One region of the Priestia sp. YIM B13551 genome, then DNA from elsewhere that is predicted to be linked to it. Evidence: riboswitches for the same ligand, from Rfam matches in the RefSeq annotation. Region 1 holds a riboswitch; the other holds the start of a gene.
The links. Region 1 has a riboswitch for glycine ahead of gcvT (glycine cleavage system aminomethyltransferase GcvT). Riboswitches for the same ligand answer to the same signal wherever they lie in the genome.

Region 1 (12,207 bases):
TGACGGAAACGGCATATATTCAAAAAAAGGATCAGCACATTGTGAAGTGGACGGATTAAGTCTCTTTCTCTCCGGATATAATAGTGCTGAGGAGATGATTATATGAAAACGAATGATTATGTAAAATATATGACACAGCAATTTGTACAATATATGGATCAGCCAAAAGAAGAGAGGAAAACGAAAAAAATTCAAAAAAAAGAAGAGCGAGCACCTTTTGCAAACAGATGGTTTGGAATGATTCCGCTGTCGTTTATGCTGTGGTATCGAAAGAAAAAAGAAAGATGAGCATATCATATGCTCATCTTTTTTTTAACCGGCTTGTGTTTTGTTAAATTGACGAGACATCGTTTCAGGCGATATGTAAAATAAGCCACCGTTTATAAACTTAAACAAGATAGTCGGCTCGTACAGTTCTTGAAGCGCTGTTTTTTCGGTCATATATATCTCTGGCAGCTCTTCTGCTGTTTCGTAAAAATGATCAAGAAGCGCTAAGTCTTCATACCATCTCTCCTGCGCTTTTTCAGCCCATTCAGTTGGCTGAGCTTTAACATAGTCAGTCACATATGATGTGAGTCGTGCGATGGCACTTTTAGGTTTAATAAAAGGTGAGAGAGTAAAGCAATAGTCTGAGATTTTAGATGACAAATTTTGATTAATGATTAATTCATGAAATGATTCAATAATCTGTCCATTGATTAAATTAATGCCAAGCGACAAGAGCTCATCTTTTTTACGATCGCATTTGTACGAGACTTTAATATTTAATGCAAGCCAAGGGTGTAAAGGCTGATTTGTTGGCTGAGCTGATGCAACTTGTTCATACAAGTGAATAAACCCGCCTAGTTTTTGAGTAGAAGCGAAAATTTGGTGTAGCCTAGGTGAACCGAAATGAATTCGTTCTCCTTGAACGGAATCGTCTTCAAATGCTGGATCTGTAATGAAAGTGAGCGAAGCAGGAGTTGCTTCTCCTCCCGTCTTTTCAATATAGTGCCAATAAAATGGACGATTCATCAATTCTTTATCGAGTTCAATCGTTAATTGAACCGTCAGGTAAGAAGATGTTTCTGTGACAATAGAACAATTATTAGCTAGAAAATAACGCTTTAAAAATTGATGAATATCAGTTTGCTGCATGCTGATCCTCCTCGCTGTCTTCGTATTGAATAATAGACGTCAAGTTCTCCATTTTGATTTTTATTTCTCCTTCACTCCGCGAATGAAATAAAATATCCTGAATATGCTCTTCGATATTTTTTAAATCAAGCTTTGTTAAAATATCATCTAGCTCTCCAACAACTCGTTCAAAAAGGTTTATTTTTTCGTATAACAATTTTAAAATATGTTCTTCGACCGTATGTTGAATGGCTAAATTGTAAATGTGAACATCATGTTTTTGACCTAAACGATGGACCCTTCCAATTCGCTGTTCTAGACGCATTGGATTCCACGGAAGATCATAGTTAATGATATGATGACAAAACTGAAGGTTGATTCCTTCTCCGCCTGCTTCAGTGGCAATAAATACTTGCGCGTGGCTTTCAAAAAGCTGCTTCATCCAGTCTTTTTTACCTCGCTTAAATCCGCCTCTAAAAGGTACAGAGGTAATTCCATGCTGTTTTAAATACCACTGTAAATACAGTTGAGTTGCTCTGTACTCAGTAAAAATAATGACTTTATCATCAATTTTCTGAACGAGCTCTAGCACTTTTTCTGCTTTTGCATTTTGCGGCACTTGCTGAAGTAGTTCCATTAACGGAGTGATCATATGTTCCGTTAATGCGCTGTTTTGATCTTCCTGACGTTCGAGCATGTTTTTTAATGTCATATACACCGCTTCACGGCTGCTGCAGGCCTCTCGCTGCAGGGTTAAAATTGAAAAAGCGCTTGAAGGGTGCAGTCCGTTTCCTTTAAAAGACGTAATCGCATCGTACAGCTCGCGTTCTTTTGGCGAGAATTCAACAGGAATGGTTTGAACAATTCGCTTCGTCCATTCGATACCAGTATCGTGGCGGCGATTTCGAATCATAACTTTGTTAACAAGCTCTTTTAAGTGTTCATCGTTTTGCAAAGAGCGTTTTTTAGCGGAAAATAATTCTTCGAAATAGTCTTTATTGCCGAGATGGCCAGGCTTTAAAAGAGAGACTAAGTTAAAAATTTCTTCAATTCGATTTTGAATCGGTGTTGCGGTTAGCAACAGACAAAATTTCTTTTTTAGACTTTGCACAAATTCATAGTTTTTTGTTTTGTTGTTTTTAAGTTTATGAGCTTCATCAATGATGATGAGGTCGTAGTCTTGTTCAAGCACAATTTCTCGATGAGGAGAACGTTTTGCTGTATCAATTGAAGACACAACGATGTCACACTGATCCCACACATATGATTTTCTTTGAGGGACTGCGGGAATATAAAATTTTTGATTCAATTCCATAGCCCACTGTGAAACAAGCGAAGCTGGAACTAAAATGAGAACTTTTTTAACAAGTCCGCGAATCATATATTCCTTCAAAATTAACCCTGCTTCAATCGTTTTCCCCAGTCCTACTTCATCTGCTAAAATGGCTTTCCCATTCATTGTTTCAACTACTTGTTTGGCTACTTCGAGCTGATGAGGAAGCGGCGTTAAATCGGCTAGATGTTTTGGGCTTTGTAGTCCTTCAAATTCTGAGATAAGCGTTTGGTCTTCTATTTCATAGGCAAGTTTATACAAATCCCATGCAGACCAAGGGCCGTCTTGGTCCAATTTAGTTGAGAAGGCTGCTTCCCATGTTTCATCGATGTTTAATTTCACTTTCATGATAAAAATGCTCCTTTGTAAAAAAAATTTATTGAACAAATGATAAGAATCAGGTAGGATAAAAATATATTTAGAAAATTTGAAAAAGAAAATAGATTAGCACTTTACAAATGATTGTGTGAATAAAGATGGATACATCTTTCAGTAGTATGCCCAACTTTACCAACTTTATAGAAGCGAATGACGACACGGGGAGAGACTACTTGAATGTAGCGCCGAAGGAGCAAGCAATAAAATTGTGAATCTCTCAGGCAAAAAGACTCTTGTTTGACGCAGCTCTGGAGAGTGTCTATGCGTTTATAGACCACCCACGAGGCAAACCTATTCGTTTATAGGTAAACTTTCAGGTGAAAAGGACAGAGACTTCCTACTAAATACAGTAGGGGGTTTTCTGTCCTTTTTTGTTTGGATACGTAGTGATCCCCACACTATTTGAAAACTCCCCGTTATGAAAAGTTTCACGTGAAAAAGAGGAGGACATAAATATGACAACAGAATTACACAAAACGCCGCTTTATGATACCTATCAAAAATATGGTGCCAAAACAATTGATTTTGGAGGATGGGCTCTTCCCGTTCAATTTTCTTCTATTAAAGAAGAGCATGAAGCTGTACGTACAAAGGCAGGTCTTTTTGATGTCTCTCATATGGGAGAAATTCTTGTAACAGGAGCTGATAGCTTAGCTTTTCTTCAGCACACGATGACAAATGACGTTTCTACCCTCGTAGATGGAAAAGCGCAGTATACGGCTATGTGTTATGAAGACGGAGGCACGGTAGATGATTTGCTGATTTATAAAAAAGCAGATCAAGAGTATTTGCTAGTCGTAAACGCTGCTAATATTCAAAAAGACTATGAGTGGCTGGTGTCTCACAAACAAGGAGATGTAACGCTCGTTAATCAGTCTGATGAAACTGCGCAGCTAGCTTTACAAGGTCCTGTAGCAGAAAAAGTTTTACAAACGTTAACGAACGAAAATTTATCTTTATTAAAGCCATTTACATTTGCTGATGATGTAGAAGTAGCGAATGTAAAAGCTCTCGTTTCACGTACTGGGTACACCGGGGAAGACGGCTTTGAAATTTATTGTTCTTCAGCTGACGCCTCTCACTTGTGGACGGCTATTTTAGAAGCAGGCAGTGATGAAGGTGTGCTGCCTTGCGGATTAGGAGCTCGCGATACGCTTCGTTTTGAAGCTACTTTGGCTTTATATGGCCAAGAGCTTTCAAAAGATATTACGCCCATTGAAGCTCGAATTGGATTTGCAGTAAAAACGAACAAAGACAGCTTTATTGGAAAAGAAGTGTTAAAAGAACAGCGTGAAAGCGGGGCACCTCGCAAGCTGGTAGGAATTGAAATGATTGATAAAGGTATACCAAGACACGGTTACGAAGTATTTGCAGATGAAGAACAAATTGGATTTGTGACAACAGGTACACAGTCACCGACATTAAAGAAAAACATCGGTTTAGCGCTATTGTCAGCAGAGTATTCAGAGCTTGGTCGGGAAGTAGAAGTGCAGGTTCGAAAAAAACGCTTAAAAGCAAAAGTGGTTTCAACACCTTTTTATAAACGTTCAAAGTAAGCTTTGGGGAGGAATTTAACATGTTACATCGCTATTTACCAATGACAGAACAAGATCAGCAGCAAATGTTAGCAGCAATTGGTGTTTCATCTGTTGATGATTTATTTTCAGATATTCCGCAGCGCGTTCGTTTTCAAGGAGAATACAATATTAAAAAAGCGGCTTCAGAGCCTCAGCTGTTAAAAGAATTAAATAGTATGGCTGCTAAAAATGCTCATTTAAAAGACTATGCTTCTTTTTTAGGAGCAGGAGTTTACGATCATTACATGCCGGTTATTGTTGATCATGTTATTTCTCGTTCGGAATTTTATACGGCCTATACTCCGTATCAACCAGAAATTTCTCAAGGAGAACTTCAGGCCATCTTTGAATTTCAAACAATGATTTGTGAGTTAACGGGGATGGACGTGGCTAATTCTTCTATGTATGACGGAGGAACTGCTTTAGCAGAAGCCGCTATGCTCAGTGCGGGTCAAACAAAAAAGAAAAAAGTACTTGTCTCTGCGGCTGTTCACCCTGAGTCAAAAGATGTGTTAAAAACGTATGCGAAGGGTCAATACATTGAAGTGGTAGAAATCCCTGCAGCAGACGGAGTAACAGATATGATTGCATTGGAAAAAGAGATGGGGAGTGACGTGGCAGCTGTTATTGTCCAATACCCAAATTTCTACGGACAAATCGAGCCGTTAAAAGAAATTGAAGAAATTACTCATCAAGAAAAATGCATGTTTGTGGTTTCAAGCAATCCTTTATCATTAGGTTTACTTACGCCCCCTGGAGAATTCGGAGCTGATATTGTCATTGGAGATGCACAGCCATTTGGTATTCCAAGTCAATTTGGAGGACCGCACTGCGGATACTTTGCAACTACGTCTAAGCTTATGCGGAAAATTCCAGGACGATTAGTAGGGCAAACGGTAGATGAAAACGGTAAGCGAGGGTTTGTTTTAACCCTTCAAGCGCGTGAACAGCATATACGCCGCGATAAAGCGACGTCTAACATTTGTTCAAATCAAGCGTTAAATGCTTTAGCGGCATCAGTTGCAATGACAGCTTTAGGCAAGCAAGGTGTAAAAGAAATGGCGCTGCAAAACTTATCAAAAACGCATTATGCATATGAAGCGTTAAAGGCAAAAGGGATAAATGTAGCATTTGAAGGACCGTTTTTTAACGAATTAGTCGTGAAGCTTCCTGTTTCGGTAACAGAAGCAAACAATCATTTATTAGCATCAAAAATAATTGGCGGTTATGATCTTAGCCGTGATAACCAAGCGCTTGAAAATCACATGCTGCTTGCTTTTACAGAGCTCCGTACAAAAGAGGAAATTGACCAACTTGTAAATGAATTGGGGGATCTTCATGCTTAATCAAAATCAATCACTTATTTTTGAAAGCAGTAAAGAAGGGCGAATCGGCTATTCATTGCCAGAGTTAGATGTGCCGCAAGTAAATGCTGAAGAACTGCTTGGAAAAGCGTATGTGCGTACCAAAGCTCCTGAGCTTCCTGAAGTATCAGAACTCGATATTATGCGTCATTACACCGCGCTTTCAAAACGAAATCACGGAGTAGACTCAGGGTTTTATCCGCTTGGTTCATGTACGATGAAATATAATCCAAAAGTGAATGAACAAGCAGCACGCATTGCTGGGTTTGCGCATATTCATCCGCTTCAAGATGAGCAAACGGTTCAAGGTGCTCTCGAACTTTTATATGATTTACAAGAGCATTTAACAGAAATTACAGGAATGGATGAAGTAACACTTCAGCCAGCAGCAGGTGCTCACGGCGAGTGGACCGGGCTTATGATGATTCGTGCTTATCATGAAGCAAATGGTGAGACGCAGCGAACAAAAGTCATTGTTCCAGACTCAGCTCACGGAACGAACCCGGCTTCGGCAACAGTTGCGGGATTTGAAACGGTAACGGTAAAATCAAACGAACATGGTTTAGTGGACTTAGAGGATTTACGCCGCGTAGTAGGAGAAGATACAGCCGCTTTAATGTTAACAAACCCAAATACCCTAGGGTTATTTGAAGAAGATATTTTAGAAATGGCTGAAATTGTTCACGCAGCAGGTGGAAAGCTTTATTATGATGGTGCAAATTTAAACGCAGTATTAAGTAAAGCCCGTCCTGGAGATATGGGGTTTGACGTTGTGCATTTAAACCTTCATAAAACGTTTACAGGCCCTCATGGAGGAGGCGGTCCTGGCTCTGGTCCGGTAGGGGTAAAAGCAGATTTAATTCCGTATTTGCCTAAACCAGTGCTTGTGAAAACAGAACAAGGCTATCACTTTGACTATAACCGTCCTCAGTCAATTGGACGCGTAAAGCCGTTTTACGGCAACTTCGGTATCAACGTTCGCGCTTATACGTATATTCGTTCAATGGGTCCAGACGGCTTAAAAGCCGTGACGGAAAACGCTGTGCTAAATGCCAACTATATGATGCGTCGTTTAGCAGAACACTATGAGCTTCCGTTTGACCGTCACTGTAAGCACGAATTTGTTTTATCAGGAAAACGTCAGAAAAAGCTTGGCGTGCGCACATTGGATATTGCGAAACGACTGCTTGATTTTGGCTATCATCCGCCGACTATCTACTTCCCGCTTATCGTAGAAGAGTGTATGATGATCGAACCAACGGAAACGGAGTCGAAAGAAACGCTAGATGCGTTTATCGATGCGATGATTCAAATTGCAAAAGAAGCAGAAGAAACGCCTGAAGTCGTACAGGAAGCTCCGCATACAACGGTTGTGAAGCGCCTTGATGAAACGCTGGCAGCGAGAAAGCCAGTTCTTCGCTATCAGAAAGAACTGGCTGTTCAAAACGTCTAACAAAAAACCTCGCCCAAAGGCGAGGTTTTTCTATATACATACCATTATTTTTTCTTTTTTACTTTACCGTTCCACATTTTGAAGCCGCCTTTTAAATCATAGATTTCTTGAACACCGTGGCGACGAAGCATTTGTGCTGCACGTCCTGTGCGCATTCCGCTTTGACAATAGATGTAGACAGGCTGATCTGGACGAAATTCTTTAATGCGCATACGGAACTGTGAAAGAGGAATATTTCGTGCGCCTAAAATATGTCCGTTTTCAAATTCATTCGGTTCACGAATATCAACTAGCTGTGCCTTGCGGTAGCCGGTGCGGAATTCTTCTTCAGTTAACGTTTTCATAATGCGACGTTGGTAAAAGAACATAACGACAGAGTATATGATGATTACTCCAAGTAAAATGAGTACTGCTGTAATTGGTGACATGCTGATTCTTCCTTTCTTCGACAAAATCCATACTCTTATTATATAAGTGAATGAAATTAGAAGTAAAGCGATTTTGCCTTGAATCTAGCGGATTTCTTCCCGAAAATGAAAAAACTACCACATTTGAATTCACAGTTTTATGTTGCTCTTTGCTTTTCCTTAGCTCAATCTTTTGGTAGACTAAAAAACGGATTTATTTTTTATATTACATATAGCTGAGGATGAGGTAGATGAAAGCAAAGTGGAGATTTATTGATTCCAACAACCGTTCGCCTTATTACAATATGGCGTTAGATGAAGCGTTATTAGAATGGCATAGTAAAGGAGAAATTCCACCTACGATTCGTTTTTACGGATGGAACCCTCCAACGCTGTCAATCGGTTATTTTCAAAAAGCTGAAAAAGAAATTAACTTTGATAAAGTAAAAGAATTAGGATTAGGCTTTGTAAGACGTCCAACGGGCGGCAGGGGCGTGCTTCACGATGAAGAGCTTACTTACAGCGTAATTGTATCTGAAGAGTATCCTAACATGCCTAAGACAGTTACAGAAGCATATCGCGTAATCTCTGAAGGTTTACTGGAAGGATTTCGTTCGTTAGGGCTCGAGGCTTATTTTGCTATTCCTCGTTCAGAAGAAGAAAAAAATAGCTTAAAAAACCCTCGTTCGTCCGTATGTTTTGATGCTCCTTCTTGGTATGAACTAGTTGTAGAGGGCCGCAAAATTGCTGGAAGTGCCCAAACCAGACAAAAAGGAGTTATTCTACAGCACGGCTCTATTCTGTTAGAGATTGATGAAGATAAATTATTCAGCGTGTTTAATTATCCAAATGATCGCGTGAAAGAAAGAATGCAGCGCGCATTTCGTTCTAAAGCGGTAGCCATCAATGCAATTGCTGGCCGCAAAATCTCTATTGAAGAAGCAAAAGAAGCGTTTTATAAAGGATTTGCTTCGGCTCTTGATATCGATTTAGAACCGTATACACTGTCTGAAGAAGAGGAAGCATACGTAGAAGAACTAGCGCGCACAAAGTACGGATCGGATGAATGGAACTTTAAGCGCTAAACGGATGCCGATGGGAAATAGATAAAAGTGCAACTTCTTATAAGTTGCACTTTTTATTGGAATTTTTAGAAATAATTCTTGGCTGATAGAATACATAGGGAAGAAAAGTCAAACACTTTTTTTACGAAAAAAAAAATATTTCACTTGACACCCTTCTATATGTAGATGTTTGGATAAGTGTCAAATACTATATATTGAATTCGTCCAAGCCCTGTGGTAAGTTATTGATAGTTGATTGAAAAACTCTTTTTCCTTTAAAAGGAAAAAAAGTTAATAAATTTATAGATGTTCGATAGGTAAGGAGTTGTGAGAATGACTGTTTTGTTAAATCAAAAAGTGAATATGAATGTTGAAAAGCTCAATTCAGATATTGAACGCTTTCCGCAAGTACATCCGATTACACCGGATATGAAGTTGACTCATAAAGGTGTTTCAAGATTGGTAATGTTAGACCGCTATGCTTTTAAAGATACGGAAAAATTGACGTTATCAGAAGGAGATTTTGTTGTTCTAACTGTAAAAGAAGATCCAAAATTTCCAGCACGAGGACTTGGCTATGTGGAAAGCATTAATTTTGAGCAAAAGACCGCTGTTGTCAAGGTAGAAGATGAGTTTAGAGGTGCTTTATCGCCTGAAGAAGCAGAAAACGGGTTAATTACTCGTTCGCTGGACGTCATTGAAAAGCCTCTAGAGGTCTTCTACGAGCAAATTGCAAAACGTAATGCAACAGGCTTAGCTTCTGTGGAAAAAACAGAAGAAAAGCGTAAAGAGTGGTTTGAAAAGTTCTATCAAGAGCTTGTTCAGCTAAACTTTGTACCAGCTGGCCGCGTTCTTTACGGTGCAGGTGCTGACACAGACGTAACGTACTTCAACTGTTATGTAATGCCTTATGTAAAAGATTCACGTGAAGGTATTTCAGAACACCGCAAACAAGTAATGGAAATCATGAGCCGCGGAGGCGGTGTTGGAACGAATGGTTCAACTCTTCGCCCGCGCAACACGCTGGCTCGCGGTGTAAACGGCAAATCATCTGGTTCGGTTTCATGGTTAGATGATATTGCTAAACTGACGCATCTTGTTGAGCAAGGTGGGTCACGTCGTGGGGCTCAAATGATCATGCTTGCCGACTGGCATCCTGATATTGTAGAGTTTATCATTTCTAAAATGCAAAACCCTCGCATTTTACGTTTCTTAATTGAAAACACAAATGACGAAATGATTAAAAAGCATGCACAAGATAAATTGAAGTTCACGCCGCTAACAGAGTCTGAAGAAGCGATGTACCAAGGAATCATTAACTATAAACAAATTCCTGGTCTTGGTGGGTTCAGTGAAAAAATCATTAAAGATGCAGAAGAAAAGCTGCAAACAGGCGGAACGTACAGCGTTCATAACTCAGAGTTTTTAACAGGAGCAAACATTTCTGTATGCTTAACAAAAGATTTTATGGATGCTGTTGAAGACGACGGTGAATATGAACTTCGCTTCCCAGACGTAGAAAGCTATTCAAAAGAAGAAATGGCTAACTACAATGAAAACTGGCACGAAGTAGGCGATGTGCGCGAATGGGCAAAACAAGGAAACAAAGTTCGTACGTACCGTACTATCCGTGCGAAAGAGCTATGGAACTTAATTAATATTTGTGCGACGTACTCAGCTGAACCAGGCATTTTCTTCTTTGACAATGCTAATGATATGACAAATGCTCAAGCATATGGTCAGCACGTTGTTGCAACAAATCCATGTGGTGAATAGTTTGCCTCATGTAAAACATTGCGGAATAAAGCAGGAACCCTGAGATGGGAATCTGAACCGAAGGCTAAACGTAAAGGTTTAGTCAGGGGCAACGCATAGAAGCTGATCCTGTATAACAGACTATAATGCTTCCACGAGGCCGCAACGTTACAATTTTAAAGCTCCGAAAGAGTATTTGAAAGAAATGGCTGAATAATTGTAACGAAAACGTATGCTGAACTTACGTAAATATGAAGCGTAAGAGGTAGAGGATAAAAAGCCTTTACGATAACAAATTTGGAACAACCACTTGCACCATTCTCTGTCTGCAACTTAGCTGCTGTTAACTTAGCGCAAATGGCAGATAAAGAAACGAAAACTGTTAACTTTGAAAAGTTACGTCAAACGGTTGAAACGGGCGTTAGAATGCAAGATAACGTTATTGATGCAACTCCTTATTTCTTAGAAGAAAACCAAAAACAAGCGCTTGGCGAACGCCGCGTTGGCCTTGGTGTAATGGGTCTTCACGATCTTCTTATTTATTGTGAAACAGAGTACGGCTCAGACAAAGGCAATGAGTTAGTAGATAAAGTGTTTGAAACAATTGCAACGACGGCTTACCGCGCGTCTGTAGAGCTTGGAAAAGAAAAAGGAAGCTTCCCGTTCTTAGTGGGCGAAACAGATGCTGAAACGGCTTCTTTACGTGAAGCATTTACAAATACAGGCTTCATGAAAAAAATGCCTGAAGATATTCGTGAAAACATTAAAGAGAACGGTATCCGAAACTCTCATTTATTAACAGTAGCGCCAACAGGCAGTACTGGAACAATGGTTGGAGTATCAACGGGTCTTGAACCTTATTTCTCATTCTCATACTTCCGAAGCGGCCGTTTAGGTAAATTTATTGAAGTAAAAGCTGATATCGTTCAAGAGTATTTAGATCAGCATCCAGAAGCAGATCCAAACAACCTTCCTGAATGGTTCATTTCAGCTATGGAACTTGCACCACAAGCTCACGCGGACGTGCAATGTGTGATTCAGCGCTGGATTGACAGTTCAATTAGTAAAACAGTAAACGCTCCTCGCGGTTACACAGTAGAGCAAGTTCAAAAAGTGTACGAGCGTCTGTATAAAGGCGGAGCAAAAGGCGGTACGGTGTACGTAGACGGCAGCCGTGATGCACAAGTCTTAACGCTAAAAGCAGAAGAAAATACGTTTGATGAAGAAATTGAAGCGCCAAAAGAAGAAACGAAACCGCACGTTGTGCTAGTTGATACAATTAATGAAATTCGTTCAACTGATGTAACAATCGGTTCTGAAGTAGGTAATACTTGTCCGGTTTGCCGTCAAGGAACGGTAGAAGAAATGGGCGGATGCAACACATGTACAAACTGTGGTGCACAGCTGAAATGCGGCCTTTAATTTTGAACATGATTGACTAGTAAAAGCTGACTCAAACGAGTCAGCTTTTATTATGTATAAAAATGGGGCATAAATAAGAAGCGGGATCGAACGGTTCTTGTATTTGAATAAGCATTGTAGTATGATTTTAATTGAATGTCTTTTATCCAGTTTTATCTTATGACATCGCTTTATTTACACGTTTTTTTCACATAGATTATCAAACATGAACACGATATCACTATAAGAAACAGACATTTATGACTTATTAGCAATACATAATATTAATTGGGGGAGATTTCATGCCTACACCGAGTATGGAAGATTATATTGAACAAATATATATGCTAATTGAAGAT
Region 2 (12,207 bases), on a different contig from region 1:
AGAGATTATGTGCCATTCTTTCCTGAAAAGCTTGAAATAAGTCAAGAAGTAAAATACCTAATAGAGTATATTGAAAAGAGACTTGGTAAGGATCATCTATTAGTTATAGGTCTAAGAAAGGGGCTTGTCTACCATCACGGAAGTTTGCCTATGGATGTAAGAGAAGCACTTGAGGATTACTATGCCAAGGGCTATATTCAAATTATGGTATGCACTACAACTCTAGTTGAGGGGGTTAATTTCCCAATACAAAATTTTATTCATACAGGAAAGAAATACGAAGGACAGAGGACACTCTCCTCTGGAGATTTTAAAAATATAGTAGGAAGAGCTGGTAGAGCATATCAGAGTACTTTTGGCCAAATTATATATATTGATTTTTATTGGGGGAATAAAAATATAATTGATGAGCACTTGAATTATGAAAAGCATCCTAATAATGTTGAGAGCTCTATTTTAAGGGATGAAGAACTTTTCAAGGCTACCGAAGAATTGGATGAATTAAATGATGATCAAAGTGAAGATTTTATAACTAAATTAACGGAGAAAAACTTTATTAAGTCTTTATTGCTTTACTATAATTCATTGTCAGATGAAATAGAGAATGTTGACACTATACTAAAGAATACTTTTTTTGCAAAGCAAATAGAAAAAGAAAAATTTAAAAAGATTTCCGTGTTGTCTAAAAAGGTTTATTCATTTTATGATACTAGGCCAAAGCAGGAATTAATAAGAGTCCAGGAAAGTGGATTGTCATTTACATCATTTAGATTGTTAACAGTTATAGCAGAAGAGATAGTGGAAAATTATAAAGAAAATGGACCTTTACTCTCTTTAAGAAATATTTTGACTCAAGATGCTTATGCTAAAATAATTAGTTTTCCAGAAAGCTACAAGTTTAAGGTTAGAAAAAGTACATCGGGCTCAGGTTTAGTCGAAATTGATGATTATAACCTTTTTATTGATTGGGTAGAAAGTGATTTAACTTTAAAAGAACTTTCAGAAAAATATTTTAGTTCAGTCGATCTTAACTATCAGATGACCAGAATTGTGGAATATGTAAAAGATATGTTTGAATATAAACTTCCTTGGGTGTGTGGTACACTTTCGAGTTTAATATTGGAGCATTTAGGTTTCGTTGAGTATTTTGCTTGCCTTCCTAGTTTTATTAAATATGGAATTAATAGAAGTATTGATGCTAATTTATTCAAATTGGGATTTAATTCCCGAGAAACTGTAAAGGATTTATCTGCTTATATACAAGATCATACCACTTATGAAAATTTGGAGGAGTTGAGGGATTATCTAAAAACTATGGACCCCCTTGAATTTTTAAATGAGAAAGAGAACCTTTCTTCATTTGAAGTAAGAAAACTTGTGCATTTAACTAACAGCTATAAAGAGATGACCGCTCTATTTGATGGGGAAAACGCTATAGAATCTTATTTGGCTGGTACCCTCCATTACTTATGTAAACTCTCAAATCTGGATTTAGTCTTAGGGGAATTAGTTAGCGGTGCTGAACTTAAACTAAAGAGAGAATTAGATAACTTTTATGATGAATATGCAATAGAAGTTTACTTTAAAGAGTACAAAATCGGTTATATTCCTAGAAAAATTAATGAAGAAGTTTCATACTATCTAGATTTAAATACTGAATATTCATTAAAAACTAAAAGTGTTGATGTGATAAATAAGGAGACATTTATTGATGTGAAGTTACTTCTCTCATTTGACTTATTGTAAAAGGGGGAGATAACGCTTAATACTGCCAAACAATAGTCTTTTTATATAGTTGAATAAAACGAACTGTTAGATCATTTTTTAGATTAGCCTTTATATGTTGTCAAATATCTAAAAATAGGATAATTATAAATAAAAAAGTAAGAGCATTATATTTATAATTTGTATAATGCTCTTATAATATTTGTCTTGTCTTGTTAAGGTTAGAGATACATTCCTAAATGACTTCGGATTGTATTAATAGAGAGTATTCTATATTTTCCGTAGTAATTAACGTGTTTTGATGCTTTATTCAGGTCTATATTTGTAAAATCTTTTTCTCTATTTTCTAGCTTTGCCAGAATCTCCTCTAAATGCAGCTTTAGAGAATGACTTTTACTGTGTTCGCGTAATTTTTTAATTTTATTTATTGTTGTACTTAAAATAATTTCTAATTCCTCTTTTGAGAACATTCTGATAGCTAAAGTTGAACCTTGGATTTTATAGATGTTCTCATTATCTTCCTCGATATTATTAATAATTTCATCAATTAATGTATGGTCATTTTGGATAGCTTTTTTGATTATTGTGGAGATTTCGTGACGCATCAAAATTCCTTGGTTTATAGAATATTTATCAATATCTAACATATTTAATAAAATATTAAAGTCTTTTGTTGAGCAATCTTTTTTAACCTTCTCCTCTACAGTTACTAACAAATCTTCGCGGATTTTGTTAAGAAAAGTTAGTGGTGAATGGTAGGTAAGCATATTGTCGTAAGGAATAAGGAAGTTTGAGGTTATTGATAATAATTTGTATAGTTCCTCCAAATCGAAGGTATCTTTATCCATTTTTAAATAAATTTCTTTTATTATATCTATCCACATAATATAATCTTCTGCATATAAAGTAGAAGAAATCAACATTGAATAGAATTCCCTTGCCACTTCTCTATGACTACCTCGAATTTGACCTGCTGAACCTGCAACAGTGCTTCTATTGAATAGAGGTATCCATTTTTCTTTAGTAACCTTAGAATAAGCCCCTGACCATAGAATCGGCAAGGTATTATTTGGAACGTTATAAAAGAAAATAATTGTTTCTCCTACATCTCCCCATCCAAGGTATAGGTCTTTATCTTTTTTTCTAAATAAACCACTTCCATATTTCAAATTGAATTCAATAAATTCATTGTTATTACTTGCATATGCTGCTCTTCTAATGTGAGGTGCTATAACTTCTACCGGAGCATTTTCTTGAATGTTTTCAATAGCCTTTCTCATAGCAATTAGTGAAATAAAGGATAATTTTGCTGCTTTTTTTTGCTTAGTTAATAACCAACGTCTATTCCTTATAACAAATTTAACTGTGCTATTGTTTAGAAATTGGTTTCCAGTTCCTGTGAAATCATCTAAAAAAACAATCTGATCATAGTTAGAGATATCATTTCTAGTCACAGCTTCCTGATTTTTTATTTTTGATTCAGGTATACTATTTGATGTTCTAAAGAAATAACCAATCATCTGTCCACTTTTTCCAGATGAACCTAAAGGAATGAATAGGGTTTTTTTTATGTCTGTTTTGTTTTTTATTTGCCATTCTACAAAAGAAAGTTTACAAAAGTTCTTTACGGCTTCGCTATCGTAATATTGAATTTTCGAAAAAATTTTACTAGCAATATCTTTATCTTTATCATTATCGAACTGATCAATCCATTCCTGAACCTTATGCTTACCAAAAGTATCAATTAAATCACTAGTAAAGGTCATATGAAATGTGAATTTAAAGAAATCTTTATAGTCTTGATTTGTTTTTTCATCTTCTGAAGCTTCTAATAGTTCTTTTAGTTCTTTATAACTATTCATCTAAAACTCCTTTTTAAATTGTTTATTTTTAGTGATATATTATAATTTTCTTTTATACCTATATTATGGATTTAGAACAAATGTTTGTAAATATATTTTACGTGTAAAGCGTTTTTTTAAGAAATATTGTATAATTATTACAATCTATTCATAGGAGGAGCAATAAATAAGATCTTTAAAATTTGTAATATCTATTACAAATTCTATTAGTGGAGGTATACATATGTTAACCATTAATAAAGTTCTGGGATTTGCTGGTCTAGATATGTCTAAAAGTATTAAAGTTGCAAGACATATGGATACTAGAGGTGTAGATGTACACGAATTATACACCAATGGATATTTTAATTTATATCAATCTTATCAAGAAAAAAATGTTTTCAAAGATTGTGATTACCTTGTGTCGTGCTTAGGGATTGAAAATAATCAAGCATTATTCATAGGTGTTTATGAAGTAGGAGATGTAACAAAGGTAGAGGGGCTCCCAGATCACCTAGATATTCCATATAGAGGAAAGGCAAAAGTTCATAGTAAGTATAAGTACGAGTTGAAAAAACTGAATGGATTTGAAGACCTAGAAGGAAGATTAGTAATTAAGTGGCAAAACATAGCGCAGGCTTGGTGTATGAAAATTGATACAAATGAAAAAGAAGTGGTGCAATTATTACCTAAAGGTTATATCAGAGATTTTCCTGGTTACTTAGAAATAAATCTCCCTTTTGTCGAACTGCAAGGCGTTATTAACGATCCTACAGCTAATAGCGTTTGGCATAGGATGCTTTCTTCAGTAGGAGGAGTATACTTAATTGTAGATACTTATAATGGCTTACAATATGTTGGTTCTGCTTCTGGAAAAGAAGGGATTCTTGGGCGTTGGAAAGAGTATGCTAAAAATGGTCACGGTGGAAATAAGAAATTAAAAACTATCATTGAATCAGAACCTAACCGTGTTCAAAAATTCAAATTTTCAATCCTCCAAACATTACCAAGGACATTAACTAAAAATGAGGTACTAATAGAAGAAAGTAAATATAAACATAAACTAGGTTCGAGAGCATATGGTTTAAATCTAAACTAAATACAGAGCAAAATATTATTACAGAAAAGAGGAAACACAATATAAGTGTCTTCTCTTTTTTATCTTCTACAAATAAATATTTATTAAGATCTAAAGGGCAAGCTACAGTGGATATAGGTGCTTTTTAGTTTCTACCTTTCAAAATTCTCGCCATACAAATCCATTCTCCACATTTTAATATCGTATAGTCCACTATCGATTTTCTGTTTTTCTTCTCTCAGATAGTCAATAAGTTCTTTTGGATAATGTCCTGTGTTGTAATCCAATTGAATATCATCTTCTGGGCTATATAACATTACACAAAATATAGCTCCTTTTAAATAATCCATACCCAAGCAATAAAGCATAGAGATATCACGGGTCCTAAAAACAAACATTAAACGATACTTCTCTTCCATACAATTCTCCTATACATAAAATTTTATTTTTGTTACGTTGAAATAAAATCAAAAATAACTAGTTAACTTTTATGAAGAGACCCGCTAACATCTCTTGTGTTGTCATTTACAATCCGCACATGTGGAGAATGTGGTAAGTTTGACGTTAAAGAAATGAATAGAAAAAGAGTAAAGGGCAGATTTGATTCTGCTCTTTTTTCTTTGAGCTGTACTTTTATTAATGGGGGAATTGTTAAAATTAAACATCTGTTCTTTTAGAGTAAAAAATATTTTAGTATAGTGAATCGAAATTCCCATAAAGTCTAGATTTAGAAAGTTTTACATCGCTAAAGAGAAATTACATAAGAGGGTTAATGCTTTTAAAACAAACTATAATGACGTGTTTTATACAAATAATAAACGCAAATTCTATCCCAAAACCCAAACCTTTAACCACATCGATAATACTATAGTAATAAAACTAATAAAAAGTATGTACAGAGGTGGCAGAGGTCAAAATGGACTCAATGTTTTTAAAAGGGCTTACGGGCGAAGTGGTAACGCCAAAAGACCCAATTTATGAGGAAGCTCGTCAGGGATAGAATCGTGCTGTTAATAAATTTCCGCTTGTGATTGTATACTGTGAAAAAAAGCAGGATGTTGTGAATGCGATCCGCTGGGCGCGCAAGCATCGTGTTGATATTCGCATTCGATCTGGCGGTCATCATTATGAAGGGTATTCTACGGGTGACTGTGTATTAGTCATTGATATTAGTCGATTAAATGGGTTGAAATTAGATAAAAAACGGAACATTTTAAAGATGGAAGCAGGAGCGGAAAATACGGAAGTGTATGATTTCATCGGTTCGAACGGATATGTGTTTCCAGGAGGAACGTGTCCGACTGTTGGGGTATCTGGCTTTACACTTGGTGGAGGTTGGGGACTTTCGAGCAGACTTTACGGGTTAGGGTGCGACAGCTTGATAGAGCTAGAATTAGTCAATTATGAAGGAAGGCTCATTAAGGCAAACAAATCGTGTAACGCGGATCTTTTTTGGGCATGCCGCGGTGCCGGTGGCGGTAACTTTGGCGTTGTGGTAAGCATGACGTTTCAGCTTCCAAAGCCCACGAACAGCTCTGTGACGCTCGTTCGATTCTTTTATGTAGGTACTACAAAGGAGAAGCAGGCACAAGTGATGAATATATGGCAAAACTGGCTGCCTAAACTGGACAAACGTATGACGCTAGTTGCAAGCATTTTATAATGCAGGAGGAGAAGGGTTAGGCATATTTGCAAACGGATTCTTTTACGGCTCCCCAGAAAGAGCTCGGGAGATTTTGCAGCCTTTTGCAGAAGTAGAAGGGTTTCAAGTAGAGCTGGAATCATTATCTTTTCTTGAAGCGGTAAAAAAAATAGAAGCAACCTATCCTCCGTCTGAAAAATTTAAGTCAACGGGAAGATTTGTGCATAGAAGCTATTCACGTGGTGAGCTTGAAAATCTTGCAGATCTCATACAGCGTCCGGCAGAAGGTTCCGTGTATGATGCGATTTCTTTTTATGCACTAGGAGGAGAAATTCGCCGTGTTGGTAAAAGAGAAACGGCTTTTTTCTACAGAAACGCCAGATATATTATGGGGTTTCAGTCTGTCTGGACAGAAGATGTATTTGCAAGAGCAAACAGAGATTGGCTTCGCAAGCGATTTGAATATATTAAAAGTATTACGGTAGGTTCCTATGTGAATTTTCCTATCAGCAACCTGAGAAACTACGAACGTGAGTATTTTGGAGACAACGCAGAGAGATTAGAAAGAGTGAACAAAAAGTATGATCCGTTTAATGTGTTCAGGTTCCCGCAAGGACTCAGGTAGCGCGAGGAAAAGGATACTAAGTTGACGATTGAAACTGTTCAATTACCTTCTGTCGAAGAAGGTAAATAAATGAAAGTAATCTTTCCTGTTGACAAAGCATCTAACTGGTATTAGAATAAACAACTATTCGACAGTCATTCTATTGATTGAAAAAATTAATACGTAGAAAGCTATGATTGCTATGGATCACACTATAGCAGGAGCAGCTTCTGGAGAGATCGCGATAGTTTCGCGACGCCGAAGGGTTCACAATCTCAGGCAAAAGGACAGAAGAGTACCGGATATTTATTTGGCATGTTACTAATTGGTAGCATGTACCTTAATATTTGTTATTCTTATGACCATGAGATTGGAGCGCATCCAATCTCTTTTTTTTATTGGACTTTATTTGTAGTCCGCACGATCGCATCAAAGGTTTTATTGTTAGGAGGAGTTAGAGTTGGAACAACGAGAATTAAAGAGGGATTTATCCAATCGTCATGTTCAGCTAATCGCGATTGGGGGAACCATTGGTACGGGCTTGTTTTTAGGTTCTGGTAAAGCAATACAGCTTGCAGGTCCCTCTATCATCTTTGCTTATTTAATTGTTGGTATTGCGCTTTTCTTTGTGATGAGAGCGCTAGGAGAACTACTGCTGTCTAAAGCAGGTTATCAATCGTTAACAGATATTGCTGAAGAGTATCTTGGACCGTGGGCGTCATTTGTAACGGGATGGACCTACTGGTTTTGCTGGATTATGACAGCTATGGCTGATGTGATTGCAGTTGGCGTATATGTGAAATATTGGTTCAATATTCCTCAGTGGATTCCCGCACTTATTTGTGTAATCATTTTATTAGGTCTTAACTTATTAACCGTAAAATTATTTGGAGAATTAGAGTTTTGGTTTGCTTTAATAAAGGTTATTACGATTCTTGCATTAATTATTATTGGCGTTATTTTGCTGGTAATGGGATTTAAAACAGACGCGGGATCCGTTACTGTTCAAAACATTTGGAATCACGGAGGACTGTTTCCAAATGGGGTTTCAGGTTTCTTACTTTCATTCCAAATGGTTATATTCGCATACGTCGGGGTTGAATTGGTAGGGGTATCGGCAGCAGAAACATCAAATCCCCAAAAAAATATTCCATCGGCCATTAATAAAATTCCGCTGCGAATCTTATTTTTCTATGTTGGGGCGCTTATCATCCTTTTATTTATTAACCCGTGGATGGAATTAAATGCAGCAGAAAGCCCATTTGTTAAAACCTTTAGTTTAGTCGGAATTCCGCTTGCTGCTGGAATTATTAATTTTGTTGTATTAACTTCAGCCGCTTCTGCTTGTAATAGCGGAATGTTTTCAACAAGCCGTATCTTATATAATTTAAGTAAAAATGACCAAGGGCCATCTAAGTTTGCAAAACTGAACAAAAACCACGTACCAAGCAACGGATTGTTTGTATCTACGCTGGTCATCTCAGCGGGAGCTCTTTTAAGCAAACTTATACCAGACCAAGCTTTCGGCATCGTCACGACCATTAGCGCTATTTGTTTTATTTGGGTGTGGAGTATCATTCTTATTTGCCATCTAAGGTATAAAAAGACGCGTCCGCAGCTGCATGCAGCATCAGCATTCAAAGCACCGTTAACACCATTTATAAACTATGTTGTGCTAGCTTTGTTTGCGGTGATTCTTGTTATTATGCTGTTTTCTGACGCGACGCGCCCAGCCTTATTGTTGACGCCCGTTTGGTTTATTCTCTTATTTATTTTTTACTGGACTAGAAGGAAAAAGAAAATAAAACTTTAAAGGCTAGAAAATCAGCAGGGAATAAACATGATTTTTTATAAAAGAATATAGTAAATTTCTGACCTCATCACTCCGTGATGAGGTCTTTTTAGTGGAGGATAAATAATTGATTTCTACTGCATGAATAAAATGCAGGAAGCAAAGTTTATAGAAGAAAACTAAAAATTTGTTCTAACAGAAAACACAGTGAGAAAGCTCATAGTTTTCTGATAGGAATGTAGAACAAATTGCTTTTCTTCTATGTCTAAAGATGGAATTCCGTCATTTATATGGAAAAGTTTTCATTTTACAGTACAATGGAGGTAGACTTCATTAGATTAAGGTGAACAAACATGAAATGGTTTAAATCTCATACGTTTTGGAAAATCTTCACGATTAATGTGCTTCTTATTTGTACCGTACTGACGCTAATGTTTATTGTTTCAAGAGTGATGCTGCCTAATATTTCTCAAGATCAATATCGACAGGTAACTGATAAAACCGTCAAGAGAATGAAAGAGCAAATTAACGTCGTCATTAAAGATATTTGGAGCCTGGGCGACGAGGTACAGCAAGATCCTATTTTTTTATCGGATGATGAACAAGAAATAGACGAAGAATTGCAGAAAATAGTTAATATTTCACCGTATATCGATAGCGGAACCATTTTTAATGTAAAAGGGTATGTTGAGCATTATTACCCGAATGATTTAAAGAATATGAAACATGTGAACTTAAGTAAAAGAAAATATTTTCAAGAAGCGCTGCGAACCAAAAAAATATATTTAAGCGATGTCGTTTCAGCAGATACAAAGCACTACATTGTGGTGATGGCGATTCCTATTTTGGATGGGCAGCAAAATGTAAAAAAGGTTGTAAATTTAGCGCTGCGAATTGAAGAAAATAAAAGTTTTCAATCCATCTTTCAAACGTTTGATATAGGAGAGAACGGCTATACATTTATTGTAGACCGCAATGGTAGAATTATTTCCCACCCAGAGAAACAGAGAATCGGTGAAAATGCTAAGAAAAATGAAATCGTTCAGAAAACGATGAATCATAAATCAGGATATCAGCGGGTTGTGAACACCGAAGGTAAGTATTTCTTTGCGTCTTTCGAATATATTCCTGTTTTGGATTGGGGAATTGTCGCTGAATTACCCGTTGAAGAAATTTACAGGCCTTATGAAATGTTTGAAAAAACGCTTTGGATCGTTTCAGGCGTTACGATTTTACTGCTTTCTTTTTTTACTGCGTTATATGCAAGGCAAATTGTGAATCCTATTCATAAACTATATGAATTGGCGAGACAAGTAGCGCGCGGGAATTTTAATCAAAAAATTCCGGAACGAGAAATTGAGCGGGGCGAAATCGGTATTTTATCTAAACAGTTTAATGAAATGATTAGCTATATACGCCATTCTAAAGCAAATTTACAGCAAAAAGAAAATCAGCTGCAGGAACAAAAAACGTTTTTAAGACAAGTTATTGACATTAATCCAAGCTATATTTATGCTATCAATCAAAAAAGGGAATTCATTCTCGTTAATGAATCTTTTGCGATGCTCTTAGGTGAAAAATCTGATGACTTAATTGGACAATCGATTGATAAATATCAGTTCAACCTTCAATCAGATCTTTTATATAAAGGGGAGTTTTCAAACTGTACCCAAAAAGGGATGGTATTAGAAGAACAGTTTAAAGATTCGAAAGGAAACCGGCGCTGGGTCGAAACAGCAAAACTTCCTATTATGAATGAAAAACAGGAAGTGATTCAAATGCTGTGCGTATCGACAGATATTACGGAGCGTAAAAAGGCAGAAGAGAAGCTTAGAACTTCTGAGAAGCTTGCCGTGGTAGGAGAACTTGCAGCTGGAGTGGCTCATGAAATCAAAAATCCTTTAACTTCTTTAAAAGGTTTTGTTCACTTATTAAAAGAACAACATCCTAAAGATGCTTTGTATATAGATATCATGGAAACTGAATTAGAACGAATGAATGGAATCGTAGAAGAATTTTTGATGTTAGGAAAACCACAGGTAATGAAGGTTGAATCTTTGAACATGCAAGCGCTTGTTCAAGAAGTGTGCTCACTTCTTGAACCTGAAGCAGTAGAAAAGGAAGTAGCTTTCATATTTGAAAGAGACGACCAGTTACCAAAGGTGTATGGAGATAAAAATCAGTTAAAACAAGTATTTATTAATATTATTAAAAATTCTATCGAAGCAATGCCTGAAGGAGGAGCTATTCATATTACGATTAAAGTAAAAGAAAACCACCTTTGGCTGCAGCTTGCTGATGAAGGACAGGGTATTCCTCCTGAACGGTTAGCGAAGATAGGTGAGCCTTTTTATAGTACAAAAGAAAAAGGTACAGGGTTAGGACTGATGGTCAGCTATCGGATTATTAAAGCTCACCACGCGCAGATGACGTTTTCTAGTCAGTTAGATAAAGGAACAAGTGTGGATATATTGTTTCCAATCATAAAAAAGTAGGGGAACTTCCCCTACTTTTTATTATTATACTTATAATATATCAAAAGCGTTGATGGTACTAAAATAAATGAAAGTGCTAAAGAAGATATCCACAGGTTAACAAGAAGTTAACTGCTGAATTATATAGGATATTCACAACTTTATCCACACTATTCACATTTTTTCAGAAAATTTACATAAAAATTACCCACTGTTATTTCAAGTTATGAAAGCGTTAATATGCATATTCAATAAAGTTATACACATTATCCACATAATTGTGGGTAAACTTTGTGGATATAGTAGAGTGTTAAAAAACGTAAATCATACGCTTGAAATCTTCGTGTTATTATTTTTACATAATATAAAAACGTCCTTCCGATACAAACTGTACAGAAAGGACGTTGGGATGATCAAGCGTTGGATAGAGATGTTTTGCCTCACTTATTTTTTCGTGTAGCCGCCTGCACGGTCTGCTTTTTTAAACTCGCGGCCGTAATAGATTTCTTGAGCGCTACTTAACGTATTTTTTGCGTTTTCTTTTCGTTTTTTTTCAGACATAAAAAAACCTCCAATTAACGTTTTTCGATCATGCTACTTATTTTTTCCAGAATTTCTCGTTTTTAATCATAAAAAAAGCTCTCCGTTACACGGAGAGACTCTTACGCTTCTTTAAGCTGGTGATCTTCTTGAACGTCTTGCTCGTGACGCAAGTAGTATAATGTATACAAGTCTTTTGGAATTTCGTATAAATCATATACGTCTTCATGTTGATTAATTTCATCGTATAAAGCTTTGTGTGTTTCATTCGCAAGTACTGCATAAGGCAGTTTTTCTGCAGCCTTAATAGACCTAATATTAATTTTGCGAATTCGCATAAAAATTCGCTCTATATTTAACTCAAAGAACAGTTCATTAAAGAACGCTTCTTTTGCAATTTGATTATATCCTTTTCCATGAAACGGTTTGCCAAGCCAAGTGCCTAAAAAACCAGCTTGGTCCTGTACATCAAATAAATTAATGGTGCCGATAGGGTTACCCCATTCGTCTA

Region 2: it holds a riboswitch for glycine, as region 1 does, so the genes downstream of both, ACFX4N_RS25495 (amino acid permease) here and gcvT (glycine cleavage system aminomethyltransferase GcvT) in region 1, are expected to answer to the same signal.

Annotation. Positions count from the first base shown of each region.
Region 1 covers NZ_JBHZOX010000002.1:1,416,092-1,428,298, reverse strand. Annotated here, with positions in the region: gene comGG (competence type IV pilus minor pilin ComGG) at 1-59, shown strand, start outside; gene ACFX4N_RS16935 (YqzE family protein) at 103-288, shown strand; gene ACFX4N_RS16930 (YqhG family protein) at 313-1,137, opposite strand; gene ACFX4N_RS16925 (DEAD/DEAH box helicase) at 1,124-2,797, opposite strand; glycine riboswitch at 2,978-3,070, shown strand; gene gcvT (glycine cleavage system aminomethyltransferase GcvT) at 3,283-4,383, shown strand; gene gcvPA (aminomethyl-transferring glycine dehydrogenase subunit GcvPA) at 4,404-5,750, shown strand; gene gcvPB (aminomethyl-transferring glycine dehydrogenase subunit GcvPB) at 5,743-7,221, shown strand; gene ACFX4N_RS16905 (rhodanese-like domain-containing protein) at 7,266-7,649, opposite strand; gene ACFX4N_RS16900 (lipoate--protein ligase family protein) at 7,880-8,713, shown strand; partial or broken gene ACFX4N_RS16895 (vitamin B12-dependent ribonucleotide reductase) at 9,026-10,462, shown strand; partial or broken gene ACFX4N_RS16890 (ribonucleoside-diphosphate reductase) at 10,748-11,869, shown strand; gene mntR (transcriptional regulator MntR) at 12,151-12,207, shown strand, end outside.
Region 2 covers NZ_JBHZOX010000007.1:146,988-159,194, forward strand. Annotated here, with positions in the region: gene ACFX4N_RS25470 (DEAD/DEAH box helicase) at 1-1,746, shown strand, start outside; gene ACFX4N_RS25475 (phosphoribosyltransferase-like protein) at 1,947-3,587, opposite strand; gene ACFX4N_RS25480 (GIY-YIG nuclease family protein) at 3,811-4,665, shown strand; gene ACFX4N_RS25485 (hypothetical protein) at 4,797-5,063, opposite strand; partial or broken gene ACFX4N_RS25490 (FAD-binding oxidoreductase) at 5,561-6,911, shown strand; glycine riboswitch at 7,111-7,191, shown strand; gene ACFX4N_RS25495 (amino acid permease) at 7,351-8,703, shown strand; gene ACFX4N_RS25500 (PAS domain-containing sensor histidine kinase) at 9,036-11,177, shown strand; gene ACFX4N_RS25505 (YfhE family protein) at 11,601-11,717, opposite strand; gene ACFX4N_RS25510 (GNAT family N-acetyltransferase) at 11,819-12,207, opposite strand, start outside.